3 regions of the Maridesulfovibrio pacificus genome follow, and region 2 is predicted to be linked to each of the others. Evidence: riboswitches for the same ligand, from Rfam matches in the RefSeq annotation. Region 2 holds a riboswitch; each other region holds the start of a gene.
The links. Region 2 has a riboswitch for cobalamin ahead of ACNI23_RS07145 (sirohydrochlorin cobaltochelatase). Riboswitches for the same ligand answer to the same signal wherever they lie in the genome.
Positions count from the first base shown of each region.

Region 1: linked by a shared signal. The riboswitch ahead of metE (5-methyltetrahydropteroyltriglutamate--homocysteine S-methyltransferase) and the one ahead of ACNI23_RS07145 (sirohydrochlorin cobaltochelatase) in region 2 are both predicted to bind cobalamin.
Region 3: linked by a shared signal. The riboswitch ahead of ACNI23_RS13780 (ribonucleoside triphosphate reductase) and the one ahead of ACNI23_RS07145 (sirohydrochlorin cobaltochelatase) in region 2 are both predicted to bind cobalamin.

Region 1 covers NZ_JBLZNE010000002.1:252,297-259,733, forward strand. Annotated here, with positions in the region: gene ACNI23_RS18605 (tetratricopeptide repeat protein) at 1-885, shown strand, start outside; gene ACNI23_RS18610 (hypothetical protein) at 1,049-1,711, shown strand; gene ACNI23_RS18615 (methylenetetrahydrofolate reductase) at 1,797-2,678, opposite strand; gene metE (5-methyltetrahydropteroyltriglutamate--homocysteine S-methyltransferase) at 2,747-5,020, opposite strand; cobalamin riboswitch at 5,097-5,290, opposite strand; gene ACNI23_RS18625 (DUF4136 domain-containing protein) at 5,429-6,001, opposite strand; gene ACNI23_RS18630 (pilus assembly protein PilZ) at 6,285-6,632, shown strand; gene ACNI23_RS18635 (glycosyltransferase family protein) at 6,693-7,437, shown strand, end outside.
Region 2 covers NZ_JBLZNE010000001.1:1,525,866-1,533,302, reverse strand. Annotated here, with positions in the region: gene ACNI23_RS07160 (ABC transporter ATP-binding protein) at 1-295, opposite strand, end outside; gene trmFO (methylenetetrahydrofolate--tRNA-(uracil(54)-C(5))-methyltransferase (FADH(2)-oxidizing) TrmFO) at 395-1,717, shown strand; gene ACNI23_RS07150 (MATE family efflux transporter) at 1,717-3,051, shown strand; cobalamin riboswitch at 3,077-3,279, shown strand; gene ACNI23_RS07145 (sirohydrochlorin cobaltochelatase) at 3,382-4,284, shown strand; gene ACNI23_RS07140 (FecCD family ABC transporter permease) at 4,303-5,358, shown strand; gene ACNI23_RS07135 (ABC transporter ATP-binding protein) at 5,355-6,131, shown strand; gene ACNI23_RS07130 (ABC transporter substrate-binding protein) at 6,049-6,984, shown strand; gene cobI (precorrin-2 C(20)-methyltransferase) at 6,985-7,437, shown strand, end outside.
Region 3 covers NZ_JBLZNE010000001.1:2,965,593-2,973,029, reverse strand. Annotated here, with positions in the region: gene ACNI23_RS13785 (methyl-accepting chemotaxis protein) at 1-374, shown strand, start outside; cobalamin riboswitch at 642-796, shown strand; gene ACNI23_RS13780 (ribonucleoside triphosphate reductase) at 1,073-3,133, shown strand; gene ACNI23_RS13775 (hypothetical protein) at 3,292-3,522, shown strand; gene ACNI23_RS13770 (methyl-accepting chemotaxis protein) at 3,694-6,006, shown strand; gene ACNI23_RS13765 (methyl-accepting chemotaxis protein) at 6,217-7,437, shown strand, end outside.

The DNA.
Region 1 (7,437 bases), on a different contig from region 2:
AAAGAGCAGGCCCTGATTTCTTATGTCCAAGAATTAATCACATCAGCCGCCCCCAATGAAGCAATTGAGGCTATAGACAAATATCTAAGCCAGAATCCAAACAGCAGTCTCGCCTACTACCTGAAAGGAAATGCGTTTCTTTCTGAAGGAAACAAACAAGAAGCCGAGTCAGCATACCAAAAAGCCATGGAAATCAACCCAGAATACATTGCTCCCCTTAATCTCATCGCTGCATTGTACAAACATGTTGATGACGACAAGGCCCTTAGCGCATTACAAAAAATAGATTCAATAAGCCCGTTCAACCCGAACAGAAAACTTGAAATGGCTGAAATCCACCTGCGTACTGGAGATAAAGAGAAAGCCGGACAACTTCTGGAAACCGGATATGCACAGGCTCATCAGGACCATCCCGAAATGTTGGCAGAGATATTTGAGAAAATTGCCGACATTGCATCTGAGCAACTTCCAGAACTGTCTGAAAAATATCTGATCAGAGCAATAGAAGACAGAAAGATCTTCACCGAGCTTGACCTGCCCATATTCAACAAGCTTGGTATGACATACAAAAATAAAGGCGAATGGGATAAGGCTATAGAAATTTATAAAAAGGCTCTAGATATTGCACCTAACGACCCAGTGCTCTGTTACAACGCTGCCTTGGCTTTTCACAATGGGGGAAACCGGGAAAAAACTTTAGAAAACATAGATAAAGCCCTCTCCTTAGACGACTCTTTCTACAAGAACAATGAGGCAGTATCATACAACCTGGGCTCAATTTATTTTGAATACGGAAATAAAGATTCCGCACGGCATTTCTTTACACATGCTTTGGAAATCAATCCCCAAAACAAGAAAGCAAAGAAAAAACTCAAGTATTGTTGAAACGTTGAATTAATAAACACCAGATCGACAGTTTGATTCAACAGCTATTTCTATTAATCAAAGATTGCCTCAATTGCACATCAGTTAAGATTCTTTCTAATGGAAAAATCCCCTCAATAGAGTATACTGCAGACCTAAACCAAATGAACATGGAGAAAGAAAAATGAAAAATTACTGTTCCCGCATGATAACTGTTTCCCTGTTGACCGTTGCATGTATGCTTTTTCAGGCCTCTGCTGTGTTGGCATTCAGCCTGAACGATCTGTCATCTTCCGCTGAAACAGCAAAAAGCGCAGCAGAAGGTGCAAGCCTGCTTGACCGGGCCAAAAGCGTCTATACCGGGTTTTACGATTCAACAGAAAACCTTGTGGATGCCCAGACCGTGACCATGAGCCTGCTCAACCCCGAAGAAGGCGCGGCCCTGACTTCGCAGCTCGGTGACATCAATTCCGGCTCCACCTTCACCAGGCTTGCCAAGCTTGTAGGATTTTCCGAAAGCATGGATGCCGGGACAACCGACTCTTCCCTGACATCTAAACTGACCAAAATCATCACTACTCCCGGCAACTTTGATAAGGCTAAGCAAGTATACGATCACGCCTCCACCGCTTACACATCCGGCAACAGTTCCGTAAGTGAAGCCAAAACCCTGTACACGGAAATCAAAGACTTCATCGCCTCCCCCTCCTCCAAGGGAATCAGCGAAACCCTGCTTTCCGGATTGGGTGAATATTCCGATAAAATTCTGCCTTTCATAATTGAGAACGGTCCGGAGCGAGTGAAGACAGCCGCCCAGATCGCCGATGCATTTAAAGGCTTTTTGTAGGAAAAAAGAGCCCTTGGAATCCTGAATAAAACAAATCCCGTCAACCTCTCAGGCTGACGGGATTTTTATGGGGCAGAAGATAAGACTAATTAAAATATCCGTCATTCTTCAGATCAGTGATCAATCTTTCGCACATTGCTGCACGGTTCAGGCTGTAGATATGAACTCCCGGAGCCCCTTTATCCAGCAGGTCTGCAATCTGTTTACGGGCGAAGTCAAAACCGAATTCCATGACAGCTTCATCACCGCCCTTTTCAAAAGCCTTTTCCACACCGCAATAAAGATCACCGGGAATGCCTGCACCGCAAAGAGACATGATCCGGCGCAAAGAACTTAAAGACTGGATGGGCAGAACACCGGGAATTACCGGAGCAGTACTGCCAAGTTCGGCCAGCCTCTCCACGTAATCAAAGTAGAGCCTGTTATCGAAGAAAAGCTGGGTCATTGTGAAATCCGCCCCCTTGGATAACTTGGAGTTATGGATTTCTATATCCTTGGCAATGGAAGGTGAGTCCGGATGACCTCCGGGATATCCGGCCACTGCAATCCCTACTTCAGAAAATTTATCATCAACATATTCCACAAGGTCGGACGCGTGAAAAAAACGGCTTTGTCCTTCTCCATTTACATCTTTAACCCCGTCACCGCCAAGAGCCAGAATATCCGAGACCCCGGTTTCACAAAGGCGGGAAACAAACTCGTCAATGGACTGCTCACTGGCACCGACACAGGTCAAATGGGCGATAATATCAATACCCATATCTTTTTTAAGCAGGGAGCAAATCTCAAGAGAGTTATCATGGCTGGTGCCCCCTGCTCCGTATGTGACTGAAGCAAAAAGAGGTTTGAGTGCGGCCAGTCTTGCGGCCCTTTCCATAAATACAGGCCATGTGGATTTATCCTTGGGAGGAAAAAATTCAAAAGAAAAAAACTGTCCAGCTTCATTGATATTCTGGGCCACCTGCATTTTAATTCTCCATTTATTATCTTCTTGATTCCCGGACCGCAGACACGGCCCGGGAAATTTATTGTTGTTTACTGAATCTTGCGGCGAACAATTTCCGCCGCCTGAACCATATTTTTAAGCGCCGGGACAACCTCATCCCATTTGCGGGTCTTGAGTCCGCAATCCGGGTTTACCCAGAGCCGCTCTGCGGGGATGACTTCCAATGCTTTTTCAAGCAACTGAGCCATATCATCGGCCGCTGGAATGGCAGGACTATGAATGTCATAAACACCGGGACCAACTTCATTGGGATAGCTGAACCGTTTAAAGCTTCCTAAAAGTTCCATGCGGCTGCGGCTGGCCTCAATGCTGATAACGTCAGCATCAAGGGCTGCAATAGAATCGATGATTTCATCGAATTCGCAGTAGCACATGTGGGTGTGAATCTGGGTTGAATCCTCCACGCAGGATGCGGAAAGACGAAAGCACTCTTCGGCCCATCTCAGATATTCCGGCTGCTCCCCCTTACGCAGGGGCAGACCTTCTCGCAGGGCAGGTTCATCAATCTGAATGACTTTGACCCCGCTCTTTTCAAGGTCTGCGACTTCGTCACGTACTGCCAGTGCTATCTGACGGCAGGTTTCACTGCGCGGCTGGTCATCACGAACGAAACTCCAGCAAAGGATGGTGACCGGACCGGTAAGCATACCCTTGACCTCACGATCAGAAAGAGAACGGGCATAGTTGATCCATTCCACGGTAATGGGCGAGGGACGGGAAACATCCCCGAAAATAACCGGAGGCTTTACGCAACGGGAACCGTAACTCTGAACCCAACCGTTCGAAGTGAAGCAGTATCCGTCAAAATTTTCCCCGAAATACTCAACCATGTCGTTACGTTCCGGTTCACCATGAACCAGCACATCAAGACCGACTTCCTCCTGACGGCGGATGCAATCCTCAATGTATTCGCGCATGAATCTTTCATATTCAGCACGTTCAATACGCCCGTTCTTGAAACCGCTTCTGGTGGACCGCACTTCCGGGGTCTGAGGAAATGAACCGATGGTGGTAGTCGGCAGAACAGGAAAACCAAGATCTCGCTGAATTTCAGCACGTTTTTCATAAACCGAATTACGGCGGTAATCTTCAGGCTGAAGCGCTGCCAGCCGCAGGGCAACCTCTGGATTGTGCACTCTAGGGCTAATCTTGCGGGATTCTAGAACCCTGCGATTCTCAGCAAGGACAGCTTCTACATCCTTCCCTTCTACAGCATCTGCAATAATCCTGATTTCAGCACATTTCTGACGGGAAAAAGCCATCCATGATTTGATATCGGGGTCCAGCTTTGTTTCCAGATCAAGATCAAAGGGAACATGCAGAAGTGAGCAGGATGGAGCCACCAGCACACGTTCCTTGCCAAGTATGACATGTGCGGACTTAACCGCAGCCACAGCCCGCTCAAGATCAGCGCGCCAGATATTTCTGCCGTCTACTACGCCGAGGGAAAGGCTCAAGTTATCTGATATATTAGCTAACAGTGGCTCAAGATCCTGCGCTCCACGCACAAGGTCCACATGCAAACCATCAACAGGCAGAGATGCTGCCGTTTCAAGGTTGATTCCAAGACCGCCGAAATAAGCAGCGACCAAAATTTTTGTATCTGATGCAGCTTCTTTGAGGGTGCGATAAACAGGATTGAAAAGTTTGCGTGTAGACTCTTCAAGATCAAGAGCCAAAACAGGCTCATCAAACTGAATCCATTCGCATTTAGCGGAAAGCTTCTCAATGAGTTCCGCATAGGCAGGCAAAAGCTTTTCCAGCAGGTCCAGGCGATCGAATTCCTGATCTGAGCATTTGCCCAGCAGCAGAAAAGTCAGCGGTCCGGGCAGAACAGCCTTTACTCTATGTCCCAGCTTAGATGCTTCTTCCACCTGTCCAAGAAGGGTTTCGTCCGCAAGAAAAAAATCCTGATCCTTACTGAATTCCGGCACTATGTAATGGTAGTTGGTATCAAACCATTTAGTCATTTCCATGGCGGCCACGCCGTTTTCTCCAGCTTCGCCACGGGCCATCCTGAAATAATCATCAAGGGAAGCCTTAGCGCCTTCCGCATTGTATCTGGCAGGAATAACGCCGAATCTCACAGCATTATCAAGCATATGGTCGTAGTAAGAGAAATCACCCACCGGCAGCAAATCAACTCCGGCCTGCTTCTGGTTTTCCCAGTGCTCTTCACGGAGTTTTCTAGCGGTCAAAGCTAGGTCATCCGCCCCGGCTTCACCTCTCCAGTAGGATTCAAGCTTTCGTTTAAGCTCGCGATTGCTGCCCATTCTTGGGTAGCCTAGTGTGTGCGTCAGCATTGCAGTTCTCCATATTAAAAGTGTCCGCTTAGCGGCGGGACTACTGTCCCTGTTCTCAGACCTGTTCGCGAGGTCCGACACTTGCTCCTGCAGGACGTCTTCTGGCTTCCGGGCCTGTTCGACGCACAGTGCCGCTCCTTCCCGTTTTCCAACAGTGGGCCGACACCATATCCTTCTTGATTTACCCGGTTACAGCAGCGCGCCTGCGACGGATTCTCACCGTCTTCCGTTTCCTGCGGGCGCATACAAATCAAATTCAATATATAAAAATATTGTTATATAGTGATGAAGAAATGACATTCTTCACCCCCAAAGTCAAGGGTTGCTGCAAGATTTTGTTGAGCCAAACAAAAAGGCCCCCGAAAAAACTCCGGGGGCCTTGGATAAAATCTGTGCTATTGATTTATACTATTCGCAATCTCTAACATTTAATTTTTCGCGGAACTTTCCATTAGCAGCAGGGAACTGAGAAAATGCCCCCTTAACCAGACATCTACCTACAATATCGAGACCTTCGCGGTCCTGACTTGTAGCCATACCGCGCCAGAGGTAGGTCTTCATCCCTTCATTTTCGGGAGTCATCAGATAGATACGCACAGTGTTGTCCACACGAGGAGCATCAGCTGTCTTAACCACCCCGATATCGGTATTGGTCTTACTGATGTAATCGTATTCGTAGGCTTCACGTTTGTAAGTTACTCCCCGCTCCATAAAAGCCTTGGAACCAAAATTCACCACAACCATAAAATCCGGTGAATTGGGATCATAGCTGAACCCTTTTGCTTCAAGCTCCAGTTTCGCAGTGTTAAGCAGAATAGCCTCCAGATCTTTCTTGGATTCACTTTTCTGCTTAAAAGCAAAAGTCTTCAAACCATTGAAATCAGCACCCGGAACAGGTTTATTCTCAACATCCATATTTACGTATACGCACCCGGAAAGCATCATTCCGATCAATGCAAAAACAACGAGTAACTTCCTCACCTTATTCTCCTGACTTTATTAGTTACGACCTCCCCTGAAATTCAGGCCGCATTAAAAGCATTATTACACTTTCCTATAGCATAACCATTTAACTTTTTTAACGGCTTTAGCCAAGAGTAAAAACAATTTCAATGGGGGAAATAGTTCTGGATTGTAAATATTAATCGCAAAAGCAAACCCGATTGCTGATTAAAAGGCCTAATATATCTCAAAACCACCACACAAAAAAAATAATTCACTTGCAGTTATTAAAAATTTAGTCTGTTCCGCAGGAGAGGTGAATATGAACACGTTATCAGATAGACGAAAGCACGCAAGGATTGAGCTGAACTCCATCAACAGCTTTTTCCGGCAATGTGATGTTGCTGCAACTTCCGGTGGAGATATAGATATCACTATCCTCAATATTTCCAAAAGGGGAATGAAGTTCAAAATTAATTCAGAGAATGATTCCGAGAGAATAAAGCTGGACGATGAACTCTTTATCCGCGGCTGTATTTTCAATGACAGAATCGGATTTCTCAGCAGCCAAAAAGCCGTTACCGTTTGGCAGGACGAGACAGTCTTTGGAGTAAAATTCACCCCTTCCCTCGACCTTGATGAACCTTCATTGTTCAACATGCTCAAATAAACCGCCTGTTGCTGATTTACCCCTCTTTCAAAGAACAGAATAAATTGCTACTTTCCGCTTGTGAGTAAGCAAGAACCCAAAATAATTGCATGGATCGGTAATACCTTTTTCCGGACTGGAATGGATGAACTGGGCTACAAGACAGTCCATATTCCAATCCGGGGACAACAGGTATTCACATGGCAGGACATCATTGAAAAAACCGGAACAGAACCCTTTGCCGTGGTTTATGCCGACCGGTCCATTGCCCCGCCGCTGGCCGGGGTGGAAAACTATCCCTGCCTGACCATTTTTCACTGCATCGATACCCACATCCACAGTTGGTATCCTTTTTACGCTCAAGGGTTCGACATATGTCTGGTCAGCCTGAAAGACCATTTGGACCGTTTCAACCCAAGGTTGAAAGACTCCCGCCTGCTCTGGTTCCCGCCTATTGTTATGGACTACCATGTTCCATCCGAAACACAAAAAGAATGGGACCTGCTCTTTGTAGGTAATGTAAGTGCGGAATTGACCCCGGAAAGAAAAATTTTTCTCGATAAAGTAGCTGAGCATGTCCCCGGTCTGCACATTACCAAAGGCGATTTCAGCAAACTTTTCCCCAAAGCAAAAGTAGTGCTCAACATTGCCGAACGCGGCGACCTCAACTTCCGGGTATTTGAGGCCCTCGCCTGCGGCGCATGTCTGTTGACTCCCAAAATCGAAAACGGATTCTTTGATATTTTTGAGGATGGAGTTCATCTGCTGACCTATGAACCCAACAACGTTGAAGACCTTCTGAAAAAATATGCTCTTCTAATGGCTG
Region 2 (7,437 bases):
GAAAAACCATTGAAAGTTTGTTGCCGCGGACTTTTTGCATTTCCCGTTCAGATAGTTGTACAAGGTCTTGATCGCGATAGAGCACTTGTCCTGCGGTGATTCGTCCCGGAGGATCTGGGATAAGGCCCATTACCGAGAGGGATAGGACGGTCTTTCCGCAGCCGGATTCACCGACAATGGCTAAAGTTTCTCCTTGCCCTAAGTCCAGACTGGCATTATCCACAGCTTTAATGATTCCGCCCGGAGTGGCGAAAGATGTGGTCAGATTCTTGATTTTTAAGATTGGTGCGGTCATAAATGGTGAGTTAGATATAATTTTGCAGGATCGCGAAACACATCTATCATTTATTAATTGAGATAACTGAAAAATACAATCGACTTTGGAGTAATATACGTGGATAAAATTGCTGTAATCGGTGGCGGACTGGCTGGGTGTGAATGTGCAATGCAGCTGGCAAAGGCTGAAATTCAGGTTGTTCTTTATGAAATGAAGCCCGATAAATATTCCGAGGCCCATCATCTGCCCGGTCTGGCTGAATTGGTCTGTTCCAACTCTTTGCGTTCCGGCGAGCTGAATACTGCTATCGGCGTTCTCAAGAAGGAAATGGAAGCTCTTGATTCCGTACTCATGAAAGCTGCAATGCAGGCCCGTGTTCCCGCAGGTTCCGCCTTGGCTGTGGATCGTGAGGTATTCTCCAAGCTGGTCACTGAAGAAATCGAGCAGAATGAATTCATCACCGTAGTCCGTAAGGAAATTGCATCCCTTGATGATCCTGAACTTGCTGACTTTTCCAAAATAATTGTTTGCGCAGGGCCGCTGGCTTCTGAAGGGCTGACCGAGAGCTTGATCGCAAAAATCGGCGAACAGCGTCTTTACTTTTATGATGCCATCGCGCCTATCGTGAGCCGTGATTCCGTTAACATGGATGTGGCTTTTTTCGGATCCCGCTACAAGCCTGAAGATGATGACTATCTGAACTGTCCCATGACCGAGGAGCAGTATTACTCTTTCATTAAGGAACTGAAAGAAGGCGAGCGCGTTGTTCCCCGCGAATTCGAGAAGGAAATCCATTTCGAAGGCTGTCTGCCCATTGAAGAAATGGCTGACCGTGGCGAACAGACCCTCTCTTTTGGACCGCTCAAGCCCGTAGGTCTTATTGATCCTCGTACTGAAGAGCAGGCTTACGCTGTGGTTCAGCTTCGTGCAGAAAACAAGGATAAGACCGCCTTCAACCTTGTTGGCTTCCAGACCAAGCTCAAGTACCCGGAACAGAAACGCATTTTTCGTATGATTCCCGGTCTTGAAGATGTTGAATTCCTGCGCATGGGCTCCATTCACCGTAACACTTACGTCAATGCCCCTGAAGTTCTGGACGAAAAGCTGGCCCTCAAAGCTGACCCGCGTATTCATCTTGCCGGACAGATTACCGGGGTTGAAGGCTACCTTGAATCCGCAGCCTGTGGTCTCTGGGTAGGGCGTATGCTCGCCGAGCAGTCCAAGGGCAACGAACTTCCCGCACCTCCGCCGGAAACTTCCATGGGAGCACTGCTCGGGCATCTGCGCGAAGCCAAGAAGAATTTTCAGCCTTCCAACGTTCAGTTCGGACTTATGCCTGCACTTAAAAAACGTGCACCTAAGCGCGTCCGCAAGGAACTGTATGGCAAACGAGCAATGGATCTTTTTGAAGCTTGGTTTGAAGAGAATATTAAAAAGTAATGACAAAGAAACAACATCCATTTGAAATTAAACCGAACCGGACATTGCTGACACTGGCAATTCCGGTTCTTTTCTCTATGGTCGCTGAGCCTTTGACCGGTCTGGTGGATACTGCATTTGTTGCCAAGTTAGGACCTGAAGCGTTGTCTGCACTTGGTATCGGGACCATTGTCTTCTCGTCCGTATTCTGGGTTTTCGGGTTTCTTGGAATCGGCACCCAGACCGAGGTTTCGCATGCCCTTGGTAAGGGCGATCTGGAAAGAGCTTCATCCCTTGGCTGGATGGCGGCGGGCCTTTCTGCCGTAATTGGGCTGGTGTTGATGCTTGCAGTCTTTCCATTTTTAGGGAGCATTTCCGGATTGATGGGCGGTGAAGGTGCTGTCCGCGATCTGGCCGTGGATTATATGAGCTACCGTCTGCTGGGGGCTCCGGCGGTACTGGTGGTGCTTTCCTGTTTTGGATCTTTGCGCGGTTATCAGGATATGCGCTCTCCGCTGTGGATTGCGCTGGGTATGAATGCCATCAACGTTGTACTGGATTGGTGCCTTGTTTTCGGCAAGGGGCCGTTTCCGGTTATGGGAGTCGGTGGTGCTGCGCTGGCAAGTGCCATCAGCCAGTGGATCGGAGCGGTCTGGGCTGTGCTGGTAGTGCGCAAGCATTACGGCTTTAATACCGGATTCAGCCTTGCGGATGCCCGCAGGCTTTTTGTTATCGGCGGAGATATGTTCGTTCGCACTGGCTGCGTTTGTCTGTTCCTGCTGCTTTGTACCCGCTTTGCCACCAAAGCCGGAGCGGAATCCGGGGCCGCGCATCAGGCTATTCGCCAGTTCTTCGTTTTTCTGGCCCTTTTTCTGGATGCTTTCGCCATCAGCGGGCAGTCGCTGGTAGGCTATTTTGTGGGCCGTGCTGATCGGGCTACAGCGCGTAAAGTTGCCTCTCTGGTTTGCAAATGGAGTTTTGGGACCGGTGTGTTGCTGACTATCGGTATGTATCTGGGTCAAGAGCCTGTGGCCTGGTTGCTGGTACCGGAAGAAGCTGCTGCGGTTTTTGGACCGGCATGGCTGGCGGTTACATTCCTGCAGCCCATTAATGCGCTTTCTTTTGCCACGGACGGAATTCATCTGGGAACAGGAGATTTTCGCTATCTGCGTAATGCCATGCTTACGGCAGTATTGATGAGTGCGACGGTTCTTTTTGTGGTAGATTGGATTCATCCGCAGCAGATGTTGTTTTGGATTTGGATTGTGGCCGGATTATGGACCACACTGCGCGCTTTGCTTGGGATGATCCGCATCTGGCCCGGAATCGGTGATGGGCCGCTAGCTGTACGCTGATATTGACATACTAAGTGAACAATCATATTTAGCTTTTGCCTGAGGCGCTCTCACGAGCTTAATAGGGAATCCCGTTAAAGTCGGGAACGGACCCGCCGCCGTGAGTCCTTAACGGTTTTACCCCGTGTGGCCGGAATAAATCCGGTCCTGTGTGCCACTGAATAAATTTTCGGGAAGGCCGGGTGAAATGGGACGAGTCGGAAGACCTGCCCGGGTGCAAATCACGATCATTCTGACGGATAACGGGGCTTTTACCTGTCAGAAATCACTGCGCAATTTTATGTGTGCGGTGCCGCTATTTTTAAGCCCCCCAAATTTGAGGAGACTGTTATGCAGTACCGTTTTGGGGACAAATTCAAGTTCATCCCCGCATTTCTTCTGGTTTGTTTTCTGTTAATCCCTTCATTTGCCATGGCCGGACATGGCGATGCAAAGCCTGTTAAAAAAGGTATTTTGATTGCAGCTTTCGGTTCCAGCATGCCTGAAACCAAGCCTGCATTTGATGCCATTGATAAGGCTGTGAAAGAGACTTTTCCCGGCGTGCCTGTGCGTTGGGCATATTCTTCCGCGATTATCAGGAACATTCTGTCTAAAGAAGGCCGTGGAGTTGATTCTCCGGTAATGGCCATGACCAGAATGATGGATGAAGGTTTTACTCATGTGGCAGTGCAGTCCCTGCACACCATCCCCGGTGAAGAATTTGAAGGTATCTACGACACTGTAAAAAGGTTCGAAGGTATGCCTAAAGGCATGACCAAAGTGACTGTTGGTAAGCCGCTTCTTTATTCTGACGAAGACATGCAGCGTACCGTAAAAGCCATTATCGCCAACATCCCCAAGGATCGTAAGGCCAAGGATGCTGTTGTGCTGATGGGGCATGGCACCCACCATGCTGCCAACATCTACTATCCCGCTTCTCAGGATTACTTCTCCAAAGTTGATCCCAAGATTTTTGTAGGCACTGTTGAAGGTGCTCCTTCTCTTGATGATGTGAAAGTTTTGCTCAAGAAGAGCAAGGCTAAGAAAGTCTATCTCATGCCCTACATGTCTGTTGCCGGTGACCATGCCCGTAACGATATGGCTGGTGATGAAGCTGACTCATGGAAATCCGAATTGTCCAAGCTGGGCTATAAGTGCGTTCCCGTACTCAAGGGGACAGCCGAATTCCCGCAGGTTCTGGATATCTGGGTTGACCACCTCAAGGTTGCTTTCAAGCACCTTGGTGACCACTAATTAAATCGGGCGGTGAAGATGGTTTTTTCAGGCAATAGAAGAGCACTGGCAGTTTGTGTGCTGTCATTTCTTGTGCCGATTTCCATCTTTGCCGCCTGTCTTTTCGGGGCCTACGGGACTGAGCCGACGCAGGTGCTTGCGGTATTCAAATCCGTTCTTGGAATCGGCGCACAAAAGGTAGATCAGGCCCTTTCTTTTATTATTATTGATTTACGCTTGAGCCGGGTTTGTCTGTCGTTTCTGGTGGGCATGTCTTTGGCTGTAGCCGGGACTGTCTATCAGGGAATCCTGCGTAACCCGTTGGCTGACCCGTTTACTCTTGGGGTGAGCAGTGGGGCGGCTTTCGGGGCCAGTCTGGCGATTTTTTCCGGCTCGACCATGCTGGGTGCGGAGCTTTGGACCAGATTCGGGAATCTTTTCCTGCCGCTGGCAGCTCTTGCCGGAGCGATGGCTGCACTCGGTGCGGTGCTCATGCTCGGGCGCATCGGTGGAAGGCTTCGCCGGGAAACCATGGTCCTTGCCGGGATTGTGGTGGCGACTTTTCTTTCTGCGCTAATTTCCCTGCTTAAGTCCCTTGATGAAGAGTCCGTTACCTCTATTGTTTTTTGGATCATGGGCAGCTTTCAGGGGCGTGGCTGGGATCACTTGCAGCTGTTTCTGCCGTACTTTATCGCTGGCATGATTCCGCTGGTTTATTATTCCCGCGAGCTGGATATCCTCTCACTAGGTGAGACTCAGGCCCGCCATCTTGGCATGGATGTTTCCAAGGTGCGTATGGCTCTGCTGATCGGTTCAGGTCTATTGACCGGGGCGGCGGTGGCTGTTTCAGGGATCATCGGGTTTGTGGGACTGATTGTGCCCCATCTGGTGCGTATGTTTCAGGGCGCGGAGCACAGGCCGTTGCTGATTTCTTCTTCCCTTTTGGGCGGATTACTTTTGGTCTGGTCTGATGTCATTGCCCGTTCGCTGCTTTCCGGTGGTGAAGAACTTCCGGTGGGCGTTGTAACTGCGTTGCTCGGCGGGCCGTTTTTCTGCATTGTACTGCGTTCCGGTTTTAAAGGAGGCAGCGCATGATCAGGATCACGGATCTGAAAGCCGGATATGCAGGGCGTGAAGTCCTGCACGGGATAAACCTCGATTTGCCCACTGGTTCCATGACCGCCATCCTTGGACCCAACGGTAGCGGCAAGACGACTCTTGTTTCATCTATTTCCGGGGTGCTTTCTCCACTGGAGGGCCGGATTGAGATTGAGAGACGGGAGGTCAACGAATACCGCCCACGAGAACTGGCCGGTATCATGGCTGTACTCCCGCAAAGGGTGGACCCCGCTTTCGGGCTGACCGTGAAGTCCATGGTCATGATGGGGCGTTATGCTCACGGTTCCGGCTTTTTCGGTTATGATGCCGAAGACGAAAGTATTTGCGTCGAGGCCATAAAGCGAGTCGGTATAAGTCATTTGGTTGAGCGTTCGGTTGCCGAGCTTTCCGGAGGTGAATTTCAGCGGGTGCTCATGGCTCGCACTGTAGCGCAGCAGGCCCGGATTATGGTGCTGGATGAAGCTTCATCAGGTGTGGACGTCGCTGGGAAAATCGAGCTTTTTGATCTGCTGAAAAGTATGAACCGCGATGGCGCAACAATCGCCTGCGTGATCCATGATCTTAATCTCGCAGCTCTGTATTTTGACCGTCTTGTCTTTCTGCGTAAGGGAAATTTGGTATTGGACGGTTCGCCTGCGGAAGTTATGACAGAGGATAATATTTCAAATGTTTATGAAACATCTGTGGCGGTTGTTGAGCATCCGCGTCTCGGCGTTCCGCAGGTTCTTTTTTCTCCTGCTACTGATTAGTTTAGCAGGAACTGCGTCCGCGGGGCAGGCAGCGCTTTCCATTACTGATGATTTCGGTAATGAGGTGACCTTGCAGGCTCCGGCAAAGCGTATTGTGGCCCTTTACGGCTCATTCAATGAGATTTTGTACGCTATGGACCTTGGGGATAGGCTGGTGGCCCGGACAGCTGCAGACCATTACCCGGAGCAGATTGCGTCGCTGCCGTCCATAGGTACGCACATGCGGCCTAACCCGGAACTGATCGTAGCCCTGAAGCCTGATCTTGTTTTGCAGATGGCCGGAAGGTCTCAGGCGGCAACAGCTCTCGAACCGCTTAAAACAAGGGGCATTCCTTGCGCTATGTTCAAGGTTGCCTCGTTTGAGGAAATGTTTTCTATGGTACGTAGACTCGGTATGCTTACCGGGGAACCCGAGTCAGCTTCTGGTTTAGTTGAGTCCATGAATGCGAGGCTGGATGCGGTGTTGCAAAAGAACGTTACTTCATCCGCGCTGCCGTCAGTTTTTTTTGAAATACGTTATCCCAATCTGCTGGCAGCAGGGCAGGGATCGATAGTTAATGACATAATCCGCCATGCCGGAGGAATTAACTGCATCAGCAATCATAAAAAGATTGTGCGTATGGGCGAGGAAGAGCTGATGAGGCTTAACCCGCGAACTTATGTTTATCAGAGCGGACGGATGAATCCTTCTCCGGTCAGGCCAGATGAACGCAGTCATTTTAAGTTAATTGATGCGGTGCGTAATGAACGAATTTTAAAGGTGGACGAGTCGGTCTTTTCCCGGCCCGGTCCCAGAAATGTGGAAGCCGTGGAGATTCTTGCGGACTTCCTCTTTAATAACAAAGAGAAGTAAATGAGTAATTCTGGAAAAATATATGGTATCGGGGTCGGTCCCGGTGATTCTGATCTGCTGACCGTTAGGGCGGTGCGGGTACTTGAGAAAGTTGATGTGGTTTTCGCTGCTTCTTCCACTAAAAACGAGTATTCCCATTCCCTTGAAATTGCCTCTGAATTTGTGCGCGATGATTGTGAGGTGGTTAAGCTTGGTTACCCAATGACTCGCGATAAGGATGTTCTGAGCGAGGCATGGGAAGAAAACTGCCGTATCGCCTGCGATATGCTCAAAGGTGGTAAAACAGCGGCCTTTTTGACCCTTGGTGATCCCCTGATTTATTCCACTTTCGGCTACATGATGCAGACCATGAAGCAGCTGTGTCCTGATGTGGAATTTGAGGTTGTGCCGGGCATTACTTCGTATCAGGCCGCTGCAGCAAGATCGCAGCAGGTGCTGGTTGAGTCTGGTCAA
Region 3 (7,437 bases), 1.4 Mb from region 2:
CGACCCGTGATGTTACTCTCGTGGTTGAGGCCATTCAGGAAAGCTCGCGCACCAATGTTCAGTCTATGGAAGAGGCCGCGCAGTCCGTGTTGGACAGCACTGAGCTTGCGGAGCAGGCAGGGGATGCGCTTGAGGAAATTGTCTCACTTGTGGGCGGAGTGACCGGACAGGTTCGAAATATCTCCGCAGCAGCGGAAGAACAGTCCGTTTCTTCCGACCAGATTAACTCATCCTCCAAGAGTATTAACCAAATGGCGCAGATGACAACGAAATCAATGGATAAAACACGTAAATCAGCTGAGGACCTTTCCGGTCTGGCTGCGGAGTTGCGGTCGCTTATCGACGGTTTACGTGAAGAGTGTCGTGCGTCTTAATTATTTAATCAAAAGAAAGCTGCTGTTGTTTTCAGGTGAAAAAATATTTCAGCCGGACAATTCTGTCCGGCTGAAATTGTGTGAAAATGAGTAGGAGATTTTGTCTCTAAATCAAGGCCTTAGATGGTTATGAACAACGAATGAACAACTGTGGAAAACTGCTGTCCCACACGAGTTAGCCCATATGGCTCTAGGGCTGAAATGGTGTTGACCAAGAAAAAGTCTAGAGAGTCTTGACCGAATTCATCAGTCTGGTAGACTGCTTCAAGTCGTCAGCACTTCAGGAATCCGTTTCTGCTTTCTGAGCATATGGAAACTGATTAGTCGGGAACCCGGTTTGAATCCGGGGCGGTTCTGCCGCTGTCAGGGAAGCATTTTGTGTGATCCTGAGCCAGCACCCCGGCCTGAAGCATGCCTGCCCGGTGCTCCCTGCAAATTCATAGGTATGAGTTTGTTCTGTGGATGTCACCCCAGAATGGCAGGTCGGTTCAAACTGACCGGAATTTTATGTTTCTGACTTTTTTTCCGGTTCCAAAAGTCCTGCAGGATGCACCTATTGGGTCCCCTGCGTCAAAATGCACACCACCATAAGACACGGTTCAGCCGTGTGCTTGCAATCTGGGGAGGTTGCTTCCTTTTCTGCGTTCTTTTTTCGGCGCAGGTGGTGATGTGTGCGGACAAATTTTACAGGTAGCTAAATGCCCAAACAAATTCTCAAACGTGACGGTTGTCTCGAATCCTGGTCCACTGAGCGAATCTCAGAAGCAATTTTTAAAGCTTTGAAAGCAAGTGGTATCAAAGATCCTCTGCTGAGTAAGCGCCTTGGCCGCAAGGTTGAGCAGAAGCTCGCTGATGTTGATGTCCCTGAACAGGAAATGGTTCAGGACATGGTTCAGCTCGTTCTTATGGAGAACCGTCTTTATTCTGTAGCCGAACGCTACATCATATATCGTGAAAAACGCCGTGAACTGCGCCGTCAGGATGAAACCTATCTCGATATCGCCGGAACCATTGAAAGTTACCTTGACCGTTCCGACTGGCGTGTAAATGAAAACTCCAACATGGGCCATTCCTTTCAGGGATTGATGCTGCACATGTCCGGAGCGGTTCAGGCTCGTTACTGCCTTGAAAAATATCCCGAGGAAATCAGGCTTGCTCACGAGCATGGCTATTTCCACATTCATGATCTTTCTTTCGGTCTTGCCGGATACTGCGCGGGTTGGTCCCTGCGTGACCTGCTGCTGGATGGCTTCGGTCTTAAGGGACGTTGCTCTTCCGGTCCGGCTCGCCATTTTGATTCCATCACCGGACAGATGGTCAACTTCCTCGGCACCCTTCAGAACGAGTGGGCCGGTGCGCAGGCTTTCAACAACGTTGATACCTACCTCGCTCCCTTTGTTCGTCATGATGGTCTGGACTATGATCGTGTGAAGCAGATGGTGCAGAAGTTGATTTTCAACCTGAACACCACCTCCCGCTGGGGCGGCCAGAGTCCGTTCACCAACTTTACCTTTGATATGGTTCCGCCAAAGCACATCGCTAATGAGCCGGTAATCATCGGTGGTGAGTTCCAGGATACCACTTACGGTGAGTACCAAGAGGAAATGGAGATGATCAACCGTGCGTTCGTTGAAGTCATGCTTGAAGGTGACTCCGATGGCCGTATCTTCTCCTTCCCCATTCCCACCTACAACGTTACCCCGGATTTCCCGTGGGAAAGTGAAGTGGGCGAGCTGCTGCTGCAGATGACCGCCAAGTACGGCGCACCTTATTTCCAGAACTTCATCAACTCCGACCTCAACCCCGAGGACGTACGCTCCATGTGCTGCCGTCTGCAAATGGACCTGCGTGAAATCCGCAAGAAAACCGGCGGCCTGTTCGGCGCTGGAGATCTTACCGGTTCCATCGGTGTTGTTACCCTGAACCTGCCCAAGCTGGCTTATCTCGCACAGGGTGAGGAAGATTTCCTCGACCTGATCACCGAGTACGCCTCTCAGGCCAAGGATTCTTTGGAGTACAAGCGCAAGCTGGTTACCGCCAACTTTGAGAACGGCATGTTCCCCTTCTCTCAGCGTTACCTGAAGAATGGTTTCAAAGGTCATTTCTCCACCATCGGCCTGATCGGTGGTAACGAAGCCTGCCACAACCTGCTGGGTAAAGGTATCGATACTCCCTCCGGTTCCCGCCTGATGCAGAGGGTTCTGCACCACCTGCGTGATCTGACTGTGCAGTTTCAGGAGGAAACTGGTAACCTCTTCAACCTTGAAGCGACTCCGGGTGAAGGGACCTGCTACCGTCTGGCCAAGATCGACAAGAATCTTTATGCCGATATCTACACTTCCGGTGGCGACACCCCGTACTACACCAACTCCACACTGCTGCCCGTAGGCGCTACCGAGGACGTTGTGTACGCTCTTGAGCACCAGAACGATCTGCAGACTCTTTACAACGGGGGAACAGTGTTCCATTCCTTCCTCGGTGAAGCTGTGCCGGATACCACCGCACTGAAAAACTTCATCATCAAGGCTATGACCAACACCAAGATTCCTTATATCTCGGTGACTCCGACCTTCTCTGTTTGTGAAGATCACGGCTATCTTTACGGTGAGCACTTCGAATGCCCTGAGTGCGGTAAAGATGCCGAGGTTTATACTCGCATCGTCGGTTACTACCGCCCGGTTAACCGCTGGAACAAGGGTAAGCAGGAAGAATATCGCGACAGAACTGAGTACAGCTACAGTTCATGCTCTTGTGGCTAGTTTAGCTCCGGTACACAGACTGATAATTTTAAAGTCCGGGAAAGTGATTTTCCGGACTTTTTTCTTATGAGCCTTTATATTGTTTTATAATTGCTTGCGTTGAAAGTTGTCAGAATGTAATTTGTGTACTGACCTGAACCATTAACCACTTATACGTTATGATATTATCAGCCAGCCAGTTACGCGCTCTGCGCCAGAGAAATGATGAGGAGCTTCGCAAAGGTAGTTATGCCAAGCACGGCTATCCAGCGAACACAATTCAGGACCTTTTGCATACCATTGAGGCTCTGAAGAGTGAAAAAAAGAAGTGGAAGAAAGTAGCGCAGGAACGTGGTGAACTTCTCAATAAGATGAACGGATTGTTGGAAGATTATAATAAATCAAAATAAAGACGCCTTATACTTTAAAGGCCCCGGAATGTTTGTGCAGTTCGGGGTCTTTTTTTTGATAATATTAATTGTATTTCAGATATTTTTGGCAGTAAGTGCTTACGTGTTTGACTTAATTTTCTTTAAGTGTATGGGGGTTATTTGCAAATTAAAATGCCTTGGAGAGAAATTATGATTAAGTTGAATAGTATAAATAGCAGAATTGCTGTGTTGATATCTATTGTTGTATTTGTAGCTATTGTATCTCTGGTTCTGGTGGTTAATACAATGACCAGATCTGCGGTTTACAATATACAAAAGCAGAATATGGAAGTCCTTAATAATGAGCTCGGGCAGCAGATTGAAACCTTTGCATCCGGAGTAATTGTCAACTTGAAAACTCTTTCCAAAAATAAGGAATACTACCGTGCTTTTGTAGACTCATACGCTTTGAGCAGCGCCAGCAAATCTCTTAAAGAGGCCTTGGAGCAGCATGAAGGGGCCAATGCCATCGGTGTAATCGATCGTAATGGAAAGGTGGTCTACGGGTGGACCAAATCCGGGCAGAACCTTAAGGGTATGGATCTTAAAAACCGTCCCTATCTTCAGGAAATACTTGGCGGTAAGGAATATTCTGTTTCGGATTTATTTAAATATGATGGGGTGAAAGGCTATAATCTCGCATTTGCAGCCCCTATTAAAGACATGACCGGAAGAGCGTTCGGTGGTGTCTTTTTAGTATATAACTGGGAAGAATACGTTGATAAATTGATCGGTGATATCAGCATAGGAAAGCAGGGGTATGCTTTCATGCTGGATCGCGAAGGTCATTTCATCGCTCATAAAGATCTAAGTCTTATTATGGACGATGTTTCCTCCTACGACTTTGTACGAAAGAGTTTGTCTGCTGAGAAAGGTTTTTTCTCTTACTCGTGGGAAGGGGAACATAAAGTACTTTCCTTTAGCAGGGTCCCTATTACCGACTGGGTTGTCTGCCTGTCTGCTTATGAATCCGATCTGACGGAGGCTGCCACGCAGCAGCGTAATATTCTTTTCGGGCTGGGGCTGCTGTTGATTGTTATACTTGTCGGGCTGATCGTTTTTGTTATCCGCATGCAGGTGACCAAGCCCATGAAAAGTATCAGGGATTTTACCGGAGAGATAGCTGCAGGCAATCTGAAAGCAGAGTTGAAAGGGAAATTTGTTTGTGAGCTCAAGGACCTTTCCACCAATATTGAGCACATGGTTGATGAATTAAAACATAAGCTCGGTTTTTCTGAAGGAGTTCTTAATGGTCTTGTCCTTCCGTGCTGCATTGTCGGTCCGGACGGCAAGATAGCCTGGATTAACTCTCAGATCTGCGAACTGATTGAAAGCAGGGTTAGAGTTGAAGATGCTGTTGGCATGATAGCGGGTGAGTTCTTTTTTGGTGACAGGAGCCGGAAAACTCTTTCGCAGCAGGCAATAGCCGAAGAATGCCAGATTCAGCAGGAAACAGAATACACTACTTTTTCCGGTACTAATAAGAATATCATGGTCTCGACCACCCCGTTTTACGACATGGACGGACAGATGCTTGGTTCCGTGGCTGTCTGGTTTGATATGACGGAGATTCGCACTCAACAGCGAATGATTGAGGAAAACAATATAATGATCTCTGAAGCGGCTGCCAGTGCCACTGAGGTTTCCAATCAGGTTTCCAGTTTCTCAGAAGCTCTAGCTGCTCAGGTGGAACAGTCCAGCCGTGGTGCCGAAGAGCAGTCGGTAATGGCGAGTGAAGCTGCCACTGCCATGGATGAAATGAACTCCACTGTTCTGGAAGTTGCGCGTAATGCTTCCTCCGCAGCAGACCTTGCGCTTGAGTCTCAGAAAAAAGCCGGTGAAGGCGAACGGATGGTTGCCAATGCTGTATCGACTATCACTGAGGTGCGTACACAGTCAGAACAATTGCAGGAAGATATGGCCGATCTTGGTAAGCAGGCCGAGGGCATCGGTAACATCATGGGTGTTATCAGCGATATTGCCGATCAGACCAACCTGCTGGCTTTAAACGCTGCCATTGAAGCAGCCCGGGCCGGTGATGCCGGGCGCGGTTTTGCCGTAGTTGCTGATGAAGTTCGCAAGCTTGCAGAGAAAACCATGACAGCGACTCTTGAGGTGGGGGAATATATCTCCAACATCCAAGCCAGTGCCCGCAAAAACATTGAAAATACGGAAAAATCAACTGAAGCCATCATGGATGTTACCGACCTGATCAACCAGTCCGGTGAAGTTTTGAAGGATATTGTGAATAAGGTTTCCGAGACCAATGATCAGGTTCGCTCCATTGCAACAGCATCGGAAGAGCAGTCCGCAGCCAGTGAACAGATCAGCCGTTCAACCGGAGAGATTAATTCTATTGCGGGTGAAACTGCGCAGGCCATGAATGAGTCAGCTGAAGCGGTCAGCCGGATGTCCGGTTTGGCCAGGGAATTGGATGCTATTATCGGGCGTATGCAGAATTGATATTATAAATACTATTACGACTGTAAAATTCGTTAACCCCCATGCTGTAAATCAGTGTGGGGGTTTTTTTTGAGACAAAAATGTTCAGCAAGAGAACTTAAGAGCAATTATAAATTTTTGTAACATAGATGAAAATAATATGATTTTAATATGAGACTATTAATGATCATTAATAGCGTGTGGTGATAGAGAATACAAAGGAGTTTAATAATGAAGTTTAAGAGTCTTAATAGCGCTCTTGCAGTCCTGATTACTGTGATAGTTTCAATTTCGGTTATATCGTTAGTGGTAGTAGTCAGCTCCATGACCAATTCAGCCGTTCTGGAAATTCAAGAACAGAATATGGAAGTTCTTAACAATAAAATTGTTAACGAAGTTGAGCAGTTCTTGGAGCTTTCAAAAAGTGATCTTGCTGACTATTCCAGCAATGTTGAGCTGCAGGATGCCTTTACAGATGTTAGTGCCCGTGAAGAAATAATTAATCATCTTAGACAGAAGATAGCGAACAACAGCAAGCTTGCCTCTCTCGGGGCTTTTGGTCTCGATGGGAAGATTCTTTTTGGTATCAAAGAGAACGGTCAGTCCGCTGCCGGAGCTGATTTGCGCTCCCGAAAATATGTGCAGGAAGTCTTGAACGGTAAACCCTTCGCTATTTCCGAAATTTTGAAGTCCAAGCTGGATGACCGCTTCATTGTAGTCATGGCCGTTCCTGTCCGTGACAGGCAAGGGCAGCTTCTGGGTGGTTTTTTCTCCTCAGTGGACTGGCAGGAATATGCGCAAGGTATGATCGGTGACATTTCCATCGGTGAAGATGGTTACGCATATATACTGGACGGCAAAGGACGAATGATTGCGCACAAGGTTAATCAGGATCTCCTTCTTAGAGATTTTACCAGCCATCAGTTTGTAAAGGACAGTCTTGCCGCACCGAAGGGCAAAACCAAATACGAATGGGAAGGCCGTGATAAGGTTCAGATGTTCCAAGTTGTGCCTTCCACTGGCTGGGTGGTCTGTATGTCCGCTTATGTTTCCGATTTGAGTCGTGCCGCTATTGAGGAACGGAACATCCTTATCGTCATGGGTTCTGTGATGGTTCTGCTTCTCGTTGGTGTGATTGTTTTTACTATTCGCAGACTGGTTACCGGACCAATGGCTATTATTCGCGATTTTACCAGCGAAATTGCCCACGGCAACTTCAAGGCTGAATTGACCGGCAAATATGTCTGCGAGCTCAAGGATCTTTCTGAGAATATTGACCACATGGTCGGAGAATTGAAAAACAAGCTCGGATTCTCGGAAGGGGTACTCAATGGTATTTCCATTCCCTGCGTTGTGGCTGATGCTGACGAAAAAGCACTTTTCCTGAATCAGGATATGCTCGATCTGGTAGGCAAGAGCGGCAAACCTCAGGATTATCTGGGCCGTACTGTC